DNA from 2 places in the Rhodococcus sp. IEGM 1318 genome. Region 1 is predicted to be linked to the other one. Evidence: riboswitches for the same ligand, from Rfam matches in the RefSeq annotation. Region 1 holds a riboswitch; the other holds the start of a gene.

Region 1 (7,148 bases):
TTTGTAATCACTTGTAGTTCAACGCCATCTGGCGCAGTGACGTCGGTTATCGTTGTTACAAGTCGATCAACTGAACCAGGATTTTGAGAAGGAGTGTTGAAGAGGTCATGCAACTGGACGTCATAATCACCCCCACCTCCTCGACCGTCGAACTGAATAATGTCGACGACTTCACCAGTCTCTCGGTCGTCGTCGTTGGCGGCGACGATCGATCCGAGACTCTGAGTCGGGTATTGGAACCGTGGGGGGAACTCGAGGACGATCACATCTGGCTCGACATCGCTCACCTGGAGCAAGCCGTCGCGGCCCGGATCGGAAACACCGAGTGGAGGCAGAAGTTCTCGGCGATGGTGGACTACGCACGCGCCCACGGCTGGGTCGATCGCGACAACAGGGTGCGAGCACACCGTGAATCACTCTGACTCTGCGTTCACCATTGTGGAGCCGTTTGTCGAGCCCGTGCGAAGCTCGTTCGTATGACCGACTCCCGGCAGAACCGTCAAGGCGACGCGACGCGTCTGCGTTTGCTCAAAACTGCTGAACGGCTTTTCGCGACAGAGGGATTGGATGCAGTTTCGCTGCGCTCGGTCAACGCCGCGGCCGGTCTCGGGCCGTCATCAGTCCACTACCATTTCGGAACCAAGGACGATCTGGTCGCCGCGGTGCTGTTGGACATGGGAACGTCGGTGCGAGATCAGATCAGCGCGAACGTGGACGCCCTCGCCGCCGACAAGACGCCGCCGACGGTCGAGGCGCTGGTACGGGCCGTCACTGCGCCCTACAAGACAATGCTCCTTCGCCATCGCACGCGGGGAATGCGATGGATCAGAATCGTCACGCAGATCTCGCAGCCGCAGATGTCGCGACCGGGCCATCCAGCCCTCGAAGCGACCGAGCTGCACCTGCGTGATCATCTTCTCGAACAGGTCCGTCGTACCTTTCCTGCTACCGATCCGGAAAGGCTCGAGACTCGCTGGGCGATTGCCTTGATGGGCTTCCTCCAGGCGCTGAGCCGGGCGGACGATTGGAGCGGAAGTGGCAAGCCGCTCGCGCCGGAGCGGCTTGCCGACTTCTACGAGGACCAGGTCGTCTTTCTGGTGGGTGGTGTGCGGCAGTTATTGGGGTGAGCGCCTAATCGATGCGCCTCCTATTTCTGTGCGACCACTGACTTCCGCATTTCCATTACATGAGTAATAGCTTCGGAAATTCCGGACCGATAACCGATATTCTTTTCGGAATCACCCGGAGTGGAATCAAGCTCCGATTCGAGTCTCGTTTGAATACGGTCCAGGGTGTGGATTGTTCTTTTCACGATGGTTGATTCTCTTTCTGCGGTAAATCCGATAGAAGTATTCCGGATTGCCGAGCGTGTTCGTCGAGGACGCAGAGTGAAGCGAGAGTCATGCCCGCTGCGTAGCCGCGCGAGCGTGCGTCAGTTCCTCGATTGCGCGACTTGAACAGGTTGAATGTTTCGTGCAGGTGCACGAGGGTGTCGGTGGAGGTAGGCATTGGTCAGCTTCGCAGTCAGCTCGTCTTCCTCTGGACTTTGCTGTCAGCTCCGCTTCCGCTTACGGATGAACTCGGAAGACTCCGCAGTTTTCGCCCGCTTTTCCGCGCGGCGTTCCTTGATCGACTGGGCGGGTTTCTTCATGTTCTTACCCGGCGCCTTGTCAGCCATTGTCGCTCCTCATTTTTCGAAGTGGCAATCACAAACTGACCTCGACCATACTTCATTTACAGAAAAATGCCAGTTGCTTCTTTTTTGCTACTTTTTTCCGGAGTCGACGGGGCTGACGGAAGTAATGCGGTGCAACGTGAAACGGCGAACCGCGCCGCTTGCCGGGTCGAAGGCGTCCAGCTGTCCGCCGCCCACGCTGACGGGGTCGACGATGCGATGCGTCGCGACCCCCTGAGCGTCGACGTAGCCGATGTTGACGCTGGAATTGTCTCGTGCCGCCGTGGCCAGCAAGGCGATGGTGGCAGCGTTGTTCTCGCGCGAACCGTCCGTTCGAACGCCGCCACGGCCGGGGGCGGAAGCGCGGTCGCCCGCACGCATCGTGCGTACCAACGACGCCAGCTGATCCGCCGACGGGCTCGCAGGCATTCTCGACGCCGGTCGGCTGCGACGGTTCGGTACGCGAGCCCCGCGTGGGCGAAGATCGACCAGCGTTCCCGAGGAGTCTTCGCCGGCCGGCGCAAATCCGGCTGCGCGCAATTCGGCCAGGACCTCGCGTAGCGGGGCTTGGGAGATCGCGACCGTGGGAGCCAACGCGCGCAATGCCAGGGACTCGGCCACCGCCGATGCGAGTACCTCCGCCAACAGTGATGCGTCCTCGCACCGGATGAACGACGCTGCGACCCCGGCGCGCAGTCGTCCGTGCCGACGCGCAACATCGTCAATCAGATACGAAAGCGATTGGGGGACAGGTGTCTTCGATTTCGAGGCGAACATGGCATGCAGTTCGGTGGCCGTCAGACCGGCGTCGAGAGCACGACGCACACTGTCCTCGCTGATGCGGTACATGGAGGCCGATCCTGCCGACTCGATGTCCGCGACCAGGCTCACCTGCTCGAGCAGATCCGGTACGAGCGGGCCGGGCGCAACCAAAGTCAGATCTGCCTGGACCAGGATGTAGTCGATCGGGTCGGGTAGCGCGGACTGCATTTCGGCTTCGGCGTCCCCGCCGTGTAGCAATGCTCGTCCCGGTGACGACAAAGCGCCGCGGGCTACCAGTCCGAGTGCGGCGGCCTCGTCCAGAGTCCGCTCGATCGCGAAGGTCCGTAGGCGTCCGCTCCACCGCGGACGTCGCCACGCCAACAGCCGACTGACCTCGACGGCCGACGCAGTCTGACCACTGTCGAGTTCGGCTAGCAGCCCCAGAATGGCCTGACGATCTCGCGGTGCCGCCGGTGCCCGGCCCTCCTCGGACAGTGCCGCGATCGGCTTGTCGGTGGAATCGCGCAGCCCGATCATCCACGGAACACGCGGTACATCGACCCAGGCGGACGCCAGGACCTCCCACCGTCGCGCTGTGGACGCGTTCAGCCAGCCGTCGACGGCGAGTGTGGGCGTCCAGTATTCGTCCGCGTTGTCCGAGATCGGCGCCGGGTCGGGCGTTCCGCTCGCGATGAGTCCGGCTGCGGAGAGTAATTCGACAAGCAGGCTCACACGCGCTTCGTCGAGATCGGCAGTTTTGGCTACACGTCGTAGTTCTCGAACGCCGAGTCCACCGGCTCGCAGGGCGGGGGCCGGTGCTACTCCCAGAACTGCGATCACGTTCTCGCATTGGCGTACCAACTCGAGCGCCTCGCCGGCTGCTGCGGCGTTCACGTCCGCCGGTTTGAGTTTGTCGCCCCCGATGACCGGTGCGGTCAGTGTCGTCGGATCGAAAACCGGCTCGCCGCGGATGGCCTGACGAACCGTCGCCGGGAGTTCGACGGTTTGCTCGTCGAGCCACCGCAACAGGCCGGCTGCCAGCAGTCGCTGAACCGGGCGCTCGGGCGGCGTTCCAGGGGCAGCGTCGCGGGTGCGGCCGATCGGGCTGGAGTTGGCAAGAGTCTCGAGGAGATCCCGTTCTCGGGTGTCCAGAGCGTCGAGGGCCGCCGAGATCTCGGTCTCGGACATCGCCTCGGCAGGTTCGAGGGCACGACCCACACGCCAGGGAATCATCCCGATGACTGCCGGGACGACGCTGATGGGATCGACACCCCAGATGAGGGCGGACTCGCGCATCTTCGACAGCGACTTGTCGACGGCCTTCTTGGTGACCTTGCCCTTGCCGGTAAGTGCGCGGTCGGCGATTGCACTGTTGAGTTCCGCCCGAGTCATCGGAGTTTCCTCAGCGCCACCGAGTGCCAACAATTCGAGAAGACCGAAATCGAGGGTGTCGAGCTCGTCGGCCGCTCGGCTGACCGACGCGCGTTGCTGCGCCCGACCGCTGAGAACCACCATCGTGCTCGGCGGTGGCACGGCCAGATCGGGGCGCAGACGCAGCAACTCCGTCAACTCGGCGTCACTGCGCGCCGAGAGCCAATCGGTCAGACTTTCGGCTGCGGAACTGCCCGCCGGGGTGCCACGTGTTTCGGTCATCAGGTATCAGATTAGAGACCTGGTCTGTACGGCGTAACGGCGTCCTGTCAAAATGACTTCGTGGCCAACAATTCGAAGCAACACTATGTAGATCCAGGATGGCCGGAAACTGCAGACGGAGATCACGCAGTGACCGAATTGTCATCGACCCGTGCAGGTGGACTTTCACCCTTCGGCGAGGACACCACTTTTCCGGTTCCGGTGGAGTCACTCCCTTACGTACACCCGCACACAGTCATCAACCGATAACAACTCGACAAGAAGAAGGCCCGCACCGATTCGGTGCGGGCCTTCTCTAGTTCGAGCGTCCGAGCGGACAGTCTTGCCGGTGTTACTTGAGGAACGTCTTCGCGGTGTCTGCGGCTGCGAGGATCTGCGGGTCGACCGGGATGCCGTTGGCCTTGGCGAACGCGATTGCCTGATCGATGGCGTCGGCAACCGGGTGCGCAACGGTCTGAGCGACCTGCTGAGCCGGAGCCGGAGCTGCCTGAGGAGCCGTGGTGGCTGGAGCGGAACGCTCGGTGGCGCCGCTGCTCAGTCCGAGGCTGGAGGAGCAGGAGGGCCATGCGCCCCAACCCTGGTTTGCAAGAACACGCTCGGCAACAACGATCTGCTGCTCGCGAGAGGCCTGGTTTGCGGTGGCTGCATACTGTCCGCCGCCGTGTGCGTTCCACGTGCTGGGGGAGAACTGCAATCCGCCCTGGTAACCGTTGCCGGTGTTGATGGCCCAGTTTCCGCCGGCCTCACACTGGGCGAGACGATCCCAGTCGGAGTCGGGGGCAGCGTTTGCGGTTCCGGTGGCTGCAATTCCTGCTACGCCCATGATGGCGCCGGTGACGGCGACCTTGGCGACAGTGCGGCCGGTGGTGGTGGGCTTGCGATGGCGTCCGCTCATGATGGTCGAAATCCTCTCCACACGCGCCTGCGAGGTCAGCTGTCGGGTTCGGGCTGAGAGGTCGCCCGGCCTCGCCTTTCCTGGCTGGAAAGGGTCTGGCTTCACCCCAAGATTCGGTCTTGCGATCGAACCGGTGTCCACTGGAGAACTTTTCTGTTCTCACAGAGGACTTTGGGTCCCCCGTCCTCGTCCCTGGAATGCTCTGTCGGAAGTCCGGTACCCGCGGGACAAGGCTTGGCGCGGCGGGCCGGAGGTGGCCGAGTTTCCCGGCCGAAAACGACGGTAACGGCTCGAGTCGCTCGTGTCACCATTTGATAACGCGGCGTGGCGAAAGACGTACAACGCGTCACACAAAGCGCAGGAGACTCTTCCCAGGTAGGTGGGGGTGCTTCAGTGAATGTCCGGTTGTGTCCGTTCTGTTATCCATCCGTAATGTGATCAAGGTCACATCGTTACAGGGATGGATTCGACGGCTATGCGTAATTGACGCGGTCCACGTCGACAATCTCCTTGCCGAGCGGCATCAGCGAGATCGGAATCATCTTCAGGTTCGCGACCGCGAGCGGAATTCCGATGATCGTGATTGCCATCGCGACGGCGGTGACGATGTGTCCGATCGCCAACCAGATGCCGGCGATGATCACCCAGATGACGTTGCCGATCATCGAACCGACACCGGCGGTCGGCTTGTCGACGACGGTCTTACCGAACGGCCACAGTGCGTAGATGCCGATGCGGAACGCTGCGATTCCGAAGGGAATCGTGATGATGAGGATGCAGCAGATGATGCCTGCGGCGAAGTAACCCAATGCCAGCCAGAAGCCGCCGAACACCAGCCAGATCACGTTCAGGAGGATTCTCATGGTCAGTGACCTTTCGGTTGGAGGCGGGAGAGATCAGCGCACGCGTCGACCGGATCTCAGCGTGTAGACGATCGCGAGCAGGAAGCCGATCGGGCATGCGAGTGCGACGAGATACAAGGCCAGGCCGGGCGGAGTGTCGCTGAAGATGTGGACCGCGAAGATGGCCACGATCGCCAGGAATCCGACGATGAACAGTGCCATCGCCGTACGGAACAGACCGTTTCCGGTGCCGGAAGTGCGCGGGTTCGGTTGAGGGTCCACACCTACGAGGATAGTGCCTGTAAACCTGGGTGCCGACCCGGGTTCGTCACAGGTAGACTGTTAACAGACTGCGCGCCCCGCTGAAGCAAGTGTGGGGCGCGTTCTTTTGCATTCTTCCACCGGAAGCGATGCGAGCAAGGCCATGAGGCTCTTTCGAGAGCCTCCCGAGCACATTGGGGCAGATGCCCCAGTCGAGTGATGAGCAGGTGAACGCGGTGCCGACCGGCAAGGTGAAGTGGTACGACGTCGAAAAGGGTTTCGGCTTTCTGTCGCAGGAAGAGGGCGAGGACGTCTACGTCCGTGCTTCCGCTCTCCCCGAGGGCGTCGAGGGCTTGAAGGCCGGCCAGCGCGTCGAGTTCGGCATGGCTGCAGGTCGCCGCGGTCCGCAGGCGCTGAGCCTGAAGGTGCTCGAGCCGGCGCCGTCATTGCGCGGCGCTACGGCGACGCGTCGTGAGCCCGTCGAGCGTAAGCACACCCCTGACCAGCTGCACGGCATGGTCGAGGACATGATCACGTTGCTCGAGGCGAAGGTCCAGCCGGATCTGCGCAACGGCAAGTACCCGGACCGCAAGACCGCTCAGCGGATCTCCGAGGTCGTCCGGGCTGTCGCGCGCGAGCTCGACACCTGATCGCTTCGACACGAGCTGCCGTACACAGCTGCTGACAAAATGCCCTGCACACCAATCGGTGTACAGGGCATTTTCATGGTCCGGGGATCAGGCGGTCTTGATCGACCAGATCAGCAGTCCCTGCTCGCTTCCCTCACCGACGGCGAGGTGGATTTCGACGCCGACGAGTTGTTTGACGGGATCGCTCGAAGATTCGACCGTCACTGCCAGGGCCTCGCCGGGCTCGAAGACTCGGGGTTCGCCGGTCTGGTTGCCGTCGGCATCCTCGTAGACCGCCAGCAGGGCCCACTGCGCATCGGAGACGTCCGTCGACAACGACAGCTGCAACGGATAGCCCGCGGGAACGTCGAGTGCGTAGATGTCGCCCACCTGGGCGCACTGGGACAGATCGATGGTGCAGAACCCGGCAG
Region 2 (7,148 bases), on a different contig from region 1:
CGCCAAGTAGCCTTTCGTCGATCAGTCCTCTGCCGACATGAACGGCCCGCACCGAATTCGGTGCGGGCCGTTCGCGTTCCAGTCCGCAGTAGCTCAGCCGAGAAGATTGCGCAGCTTCGAAGCGAGCGTGTCCCACTTCCATTCTTCGGCAACCCACGCCCGGCCGGCTGCTCCCATCGCGGCCGCTCGATCACGATCGGACAGCACCTCGATCACGGATTCGGCGACGTCGCGAACAGAGGTGCCGTCGACCACGAGGCCGGTCTTGTTCTGCTGCACCGTTTCCGGAGCGCCACCACTGCGCCCGGCGATCACCGGAACGCCGGTCGCCGAAGCTTCGAGGTAGACGATTCCCAATCCTTCGACGTCCAAGCCGGCGCCTCGGGTACGACACGGCATCGCAAACACGTCGGCAATCGTGTGGTGAGCCGACAACTCCGCGGCGGGCACCGTGCCGGTGAAGACGACGTGATCGTCCATCCCGGTCTTTCGCGCGAGTTGACGGAGGTGGTCCTCGTACGGTCCACCGCCGACGATCACCAGCACCGCCCCGTCGATGCTCTTTCGAATCGTCGGCAGCGCCTTGGTGAGCATGTCCTGCCCCTTGCGTGGCACGAGCCGCGACAGGCACAGGATCGTGGGCCGCTCTCCCAGCCCGTATCGCTTACGCAGTTCTGCGCGGGCGACCGAGTCCGGGTGGAACACCGACGTGTCGACTCCGGACGGCAGGTGCTCGAGCGCCGCTTGCGGGCCGAAAGCCGCCGAGAACCGCCCACGGGTGTATTTGCTGACAAACGTCACCGCATCCGTGTGATCGCCGATCACGCGCAACGATTGCCGCGCACCGGGAATCATCGACCATCCGACCTCGTGGCCGTGGGTACTCGCGATCACTCGGCTCGCTCCGGCGCGCCGAACAACCGGCGCCAACAACGCCAACGGCGCCGCCGCACCGAACCAGACCGACTCACAGTCGTGCTTCTTGACCAACTTCGCGGCCCGACGAGCGACAAAAGGCGAGGGCAGCATCAGCGTCGTCGGGTGCCGAATGACCTCGAAAGGCTGTGCCGCGTCGAACTTCTTGTGCGAGTCGCCCCGCCACCGCGGCGCGTACACCACCAACTTGTCCGCCGGCAGATGCCCTGCGAACGTGTGGAGATAAGACTGGATACCTCCGGGGCGAGGAGGAAAATCATTGGTCACCAAGAGGGTCCGGCGCATCCGTCCACCGTAAGGCACTCGGTGCGTCGAGACGCGACAAGGTCACCGCGCAGTTTACGAACGACCCAGCTGCGAACGACCGAACCGCTGACTGCTCAGCCCAGATGGCTGTTGGTCCAGTCGACCCATCCGGTTCGTAGGTCCTCGGTTCCGACGCCGAGAACCGCTCGGATCCGCGAGTCGAGGTCTTCAGCCGTCATCTTTCCGGAGGCCAGGGCCCGAAAGAGGTCGGTCAGCTTGGCCTCTCCGAATCGATCAGCGATGTACGCGTTGATCGACCAAGCCGATTCGTACGCCAGTGAACTCACGACCGGTACACCGCCGAACTGCGTGTCGTCCGGAAACTCAGTAGGAGTATCGCCGGCGCGTACCGCTGCTGCCAGAGTCGGTGCGATCTCGCCCCAGGCCCGCGAGGATCCGCGGTTTCCCGCGTATTCGGCGAACCCTTCCAACACCCACATCGGTGACCCGTCGCGGGTTTTCGATCGGGCGGCTATGTGCATGAGTTCGTGGCGCAACACCGTTCGCCTGGTGATGTCGGTCAACCTCGAAGCCGCGGCAGGCGAGAAAACCACCCGCTGGCCGCTCACGTCGGAAGACCCGTCCGCCGTCGCATCCGCGACCGAAACTGCGGCAATCGAAGCGCCGTCGTGATGGGAGCCGACCAGTGCGGTGAATTCCTCCGCCGATCCAGCCACCATGAGCACCGCTCGCTCGGACCACCATGGACCCCACAATTGCGTCGTGTTCTCGATGGCCGAGTCCACATCGGACGCCAAGGCATCAACAAACGCCTGCTGACCCGGATGCCCGATCACCAGCGCATTACCCGCAGAATTTTCGGCGACGGCCAGCGGGCCGAAGTCCCAAGGGCCGTTCCAGGATTCGCCCGTCGTTCGGGCTCCGTCCAGTCCGACGATCGCGCCGTCAGCAAGAACCGACCACTGATCACCGCGTTTCGCGAGCGTCATGGACACGCCCTTGCGAGTGGGCAACGCGTCGACGCCGTCGAGGGCGTACCGCAACAGGACTTGCGCATTCCATACTTCGACGTCTCCGTCCGGCGCACCGGTTCGCGGCGCCGGAGTCAGGCCGCCGCCGGGAATCTCGTATCCCCAGTCGGAGAAGTCGAGCGCTCCCGCTGCAGTGGCTCGTCGAATCTCCGCTTCGAGCACACCGGGTGCGGCAGCATCGTCGACGAACTTCGCCAGCCCTGACGGATCGTCGGACATCTGCGCCGCAGCCCAGGCATCGAGAAAGGCCTGTACCTGAGCGGTTCGTTCGGCATCCTGCTCGCTGGCTGCATTTTCGTCGGAATCGGACCTGTTCGTCAGGAAGATCGTCAAACCGAGAACGAGCACCACGGCAACACCGAGCGCCACGAGAGCCGGGTACTCCCAACGGCGTTTTTGATCTGCGCCGACGTCGGGCGTCGTCATCGGTTCAGTCGGCACGGTGCCGAGTGTAGGAGAACTCGACTCGACGCTTCACGGCGGCTGGCCACACGTCGCCCGGACGCAGCAAGCCGTCAGTAACGACGCGCAGTGGAAAACTCCATGCCTGCCATCGACTGAACCTTCACCGGTACGCCGAACGTCGACGCATGCAGAATGTTCCCGTCGCCGGCGTAGATACCGACATGCGAGTTGTCGCTGTAGAAAGTCACAACGTCACCGGGCTGTAGTTGGTCCCTCGAGACCGGAACACCGCCCTGTGCCTGCGCTTGGCTCGAACGGGGCAGAGACTTCCCGATCTGCTTGTAGGCCCAGACCACCAGACCTGAGCAGTCGAACTCGTTCGGGCCGGTTGCGCCCCAGACGTACGGATCACCGATACGGGTCAGGCCTGCCTGGAGCGCTGCGGCGCCGGACCCCGGGGTCAAGTTAGCTAGAATTTTGCTGAGATCGACGTCCGGCGGGAATGGCGTACCGCTCAGTTGGTTACGCTCGGCATCGGTGAGGTTCTGGAATGCCTTGGTCACATCGGCGATCTGCGTCTGCAGTTCACTCTGCTTGCGCTGCAAGTCGTCACTGAGTGCACGGGCTTGATCGGCGGCGGTTCGAGCATCTTCGGCCGATCGCTTCGACGCTTCCGAGGCAGCACGCGCATCGGCAGTGGCCTGGTTGAACTGTGAGACCTGTACCGCCGCGTCGTTGGAAATCACGTCGAGCGCGGACATCTGATCGAGCAACTGCTGCGGCGAGTCGCTCACCATCAACGCAAAGAGGCGATTGGTTCGCGCACCCTGGTAATTCGCTGTGGCAATACGGTTTACCGCCGGAGCGAACTCGGCGACACGTGCCGAAGCCGCGTCGAGAAGACCCTGATCGGCTGCCGAACGCGCGTCCGCATCATTCGCGACCGCCAGCTTCGCGTCGAGGTCGATCTGTGCGTTGTGCAGCGCTTCGTTGGTCTGCTCGGATACCCGGGAGAGTTCACCCAGCTTGTCGAGCGCCTCGGTGGGGTTGGTGATGACGGGGTCGGCACCGGCCTGCATCGAAGGCCCTGCGACGAGTCCGAACGCCAGCACTCCCACTGTCAATGCGGCGCGTACTCGACTGTTGTTTTTCGATGAAACCACGGAATGCAACTCTCCGTCTCGATGAAGCGACGTCGACCGGGATCGGTCGACGATCTGTTAGCTGGCTGTCAACTATTCACAGTACCTGCCTCGGCCGCGCAATGTCTCGGTAAGGTTACGGAACGGCATACGTTTGTGTCTACTCGCCGGTAGGCGTGTCGGGGTGAAGTACTGGCGGATTGTCGAGAAACAAAGAATGTGGGCCTCGAATCAGAAGATTCGAGGCCCACATTCGAAGATCCGGAGCTCCCCCGAGCTCCGCCGCCTTGCAGCGGCGGATCGTTCCGACTGCCTACCGGAGACAGCCGTCGAGCGTGATCAGAAATCAGTAACGACGAGCGCCGTCGTACGGCATCGAAGAGACCGGTGCGAGCTTCACGGGCTGACCAGCGGTCGACGCGTGGATGACATTGCCGTTGCCGGCGTAGATGCCCGAGTGCGATCCGCCGTAGAAGGAGATCACGTCGCCGACCTGAAGATCGGACTGTGCAACGGCAACGCCGGCTGCAGCCTGATCGTAGCTCGTGCGAGGCAGGTTCAGGCCGGCCTGCTTGTATGCCCACTGGACCAGACCGGAGCAGTCGAATGCGTCCGGGCCCGATGCGCCGTACACGTACGGGGAGCCCAGCTTGCTCTCTGCGGCGCGAACTGCCTGCTCACCGACACTGGAGATGGGAGCGGCCGGTGCGGCCGGTGCGATGTCGGTGATGCCCGGGACGACCGGCAACTGAGGAATAGAAACGCCCGGAACCTCGAAGGTGCCGACGCCGGGGATCGTGATGGGGTCTGCCGAGGCAGGTGCAGCGGTTGCAGCAAATGCACCGACTGCGAGCGCGCCGGCTACTGCCAACTGCGCTGAACGCTTGAAACTCTGTGACGCCACTTAAGGGGTGCTCCATTTCTTCCATTCATCCGCCGACCGAGTTAGCTGACGGGTTCGGGCTGGGAAGATCAGCCCTACCCGCGTGGTCTGCAGCGATCGAGCGTGCTGCACCCCAGGCGGGATTCACCCCAGTGGAAACTTGGGTTCCCGGTTCGGGTTCCTCGCGGAGATCCCGATTAGGCGGTTCCTGACGATGCCGGTCCTGTTTGGTCCGGCAAGACTTCGTTAGGTCTCAGGAAGGTTACGAAATGATCGCGACGATGTCGACCGCTTCGTGACAATCGCGCCCGATTCGCCGGAAATCGTGCTGCCGCGCCCGCGATACTCCCAACGGGTCACGAAGAGATAACGACAGGTCTGTTCGGCGAGGCTCACCTGGCCCGCAAACCTGCGCTTGTTACCCACTGACAAGGGTCACCAAACCCGACAATCCGATCTTCCATGCAGTTCAACGCCGATTACTTGATACTAGAACCTGTTTCGATCAAACGAGCATTTTCGGCGGCTGATCGTCGTAGCAACAACCTCACGAATCGCCCTACCGGCAAGTAGGCACGGGGCCGCATTCGCGAGTTCCCGCCGCAAGTGTGATCCTCGTCTCTCATACTTTTGTCGGGGGTCGATCCACTGCTTTCTCAATGGAAGTCGGAGTGAGCCGGATTCCGCGTCAGCACTCACCCATTCCTGTCGGGGGGTCCTTCTACTGTCTGCGATGTGAGTCCCGCCTCGGCCCGAGAATTTCCGTCTCCGCCCCCGTTTTCCGACGGGGAGAAATTCGACGTCGGGCGGCAACTGAGCTTCGACGAGCTGGACACACCGCTGAGCGAGACAACGTTTGTCGTCGTCGACCTCGAGACCACAGGCGGAAGCGCCGACCAGGACTCCATCACCGAGATCGGCGCCGTCAAGATCCGGGGCGGAGAGGTACTCGGCGAAATGGCAACACTCGTCGATCCCGGCCGGTCGATTCCGCCGTACATCGTCGAGCTGACCGGAATCACCACGGCGATGCTGATCGGCGCACCTCCCATCGAACGTGTCCTGCCTGCATTTCTCGAATTCGCCGAGGGCGCGGTGCTGGTGGCACACAACGCGCCGTTCGACATCGGCTTCCTCAAAGCAGCGGCGTCACGCAGCGCACGCCCGTGGCCGGCGTTCCGAGTCCTGTGCACCGTCAAACTCGCCCGACGGGTACTCACACGCGACGAAGCACCTTCGGTGAAGCTCTCCGCACTTGCCCATCTGTTTCAAGTGACCACCCAGCCGACGCACCGCGCGCTCGACGACGCGCGTGCGACGGTCGATGTCCTCCACGGGTTGATCGACAGGGTCGGAAACCAGGGCGTCCACAGTTACAGCGAACTCGTCGACTACCTGCCCAACATCTCCTCGCATCAGCGGGCCAAACGGTCCTTCGCCGCAAACCTGCCGCGAAGCCCCGGTGTCTACCTTTTCCGAGGTCCTTCGGACGAAGCCCTCTATATAGGAACTGCTACCGACCTTCGACGCCGCGTCCGTAACTACTTCACCGGTTCGGAGACGCGCGGCCGTATGAAGGAAATGGTCGCGCTGGCCACTCGCGTCGACCACGTCGAGTGCGCGCACGCTTTGGAAGCCGGAGTCCGCGAACTGCGCCTTCTGAGCGCGCATGCGCCGCCGTACAACCGTCGTTCCAAGTTTCCCAAGCGCGGTTGGTGGATCACCCTCACGGACGAGGCGTTTCCGAGACTGTCCGTGGTTCGCACGGCGACTGCCGATTCGATCGGCCCGTTCACCTCTCGCGCCGATGCAGTAGACGTCGCCGAGACAGTCGCAGAGTTCAGTCGTCTACGCACCTGCACCAAGCGACTGGGGCGCGGCGCCGTCCACGGCCCTGACTGCCCCGCTCGCGAATTGGGAGCATGTCCGGCCTCCTGGGCCCCGGAAATCACTGCAGAGGACTACGCGGCGGCCCCTGAGGCTGTGCGTGGTTTCTTCCGGGGAACCAGCGACGCTCCTTTACAACAGATGCAGGCGCGGATCGACGAACTGTCCGCACACGCGTTGTTCGAGAATGCTGCTCGTCTACGTGACCGAACCGTCGCAGTCGCTACCGCAGTGCGGCGCACACAGCGGCTCGCCGCAGTCGCGGCGATCGAACAACTCGTTCTCGCCCGCCCCACCGGGGACGGCGGCTGGGAGCTGTCCGTGATCCGCTCTGGACGGCTCGCCTCCGCGGGCCTCGCCAGGCGCGGAACACACCCGATGCCCGTCGTCGACGCCATCACAGCGGCCGCCGAAACCGTGTTGCCGGACAACACACCGTTTCGCGGCGCGTCACCCGAAGAACTGGGCCTGATCGCAAGGTGGCTCGCATCGGACGGTGTCCGAATCGTGTCGGCGACATCCGGCTACGTCGAACCTGTGGGCGGTGCCGGCAGGTGGGAAGCCTGGTGCCGACTCGCGCGGGCCGGTACCGAATCC

What was found. A riboswitch is a leader RNA that binds a small molecule or an ion and turns the genes downstream of it on or off. The one in region 1 is predicted to bind cyclic di-AMP.
Region 2: another riboswitch for cyclic di-AMP. It lies ahead of R4P65_RS09745 (C40 family peptidase); the one in region 1 lies ahead of R4P65_RS26565 (transglycosylase family protein).

The regions. Positions count from the first base shown of each region.
Region 1 covers NZ_JAWLSC010000013.1:150,134-157,281, forward strand. Annotated here, with positions in the region: gene R4P65_RS26540 (hypothetical protein) at 108-422, shown strand; gene R4P65_RS26545 (TetR/AcrR family transcriptional regulator) at 477-1,127, shown strand; gene R4P65_RS26550 (hypothetical protein) at 1,553-1,678, opposite strand; gene R4P65_RS26555 (helicase-associated domain-containing protein) at 1,766-4,090, opposite strand; gene R4P65_RS26560 (hypothetical protein) at 4,151-4,339, shown strand; gene R4P65_RS26565 (transglycosylase family protein) at 4,422-4,985, opposite strand; cyclic di-AMP (ydaO/yuaA leader) riboswitch at 4,994-5,214, opposite strand; gene R4P65_RS26570 (YccF domain-containing protein) at 5,459-5,848, opposite strand; gene R4P65_RS26575 (hypothetical protein) at 5,882-6,109, opposite strand; gene R4P65_RS26580 (cold-shock protein) at 6,325-6,738, shown strand; gene R4P65_RS26585 (DUF2771 domain-containing protein) at 6,826-7,148, opposite strand, start outside.
Region 2 covers NZ_JAWLSC010000003.1:303,641-310,788, reverse strand. Annotated here, with positions in the region: gene R4P65_RS09765 (long-chain fatty acid--CoA ligase) at 1-10, shown strand, start outside; gene R4P65_RS09760 (glycosyltransferase family 4 protein) at 94-1,221, opposite strand; gene R4P65_RS09755 (peptidase MA family metallohydrolase) at 1,317-2,675, opposite strand; gene R4P65_RS09750 (C40 family peptidase) at 2,750-3,802, opposite strand; gene R4P65_RS09745 (C40 family peptidase) at 4,128-4,685, opposite strand; cyclic di-AMP (ydaO/yuaA leader) riboswitch at 4,700-4,878, opposite strand; gene R4P65_RS09740 (DEDD exonuclease domain-containing protein) at 5,400-7,148, shown strand, end outside.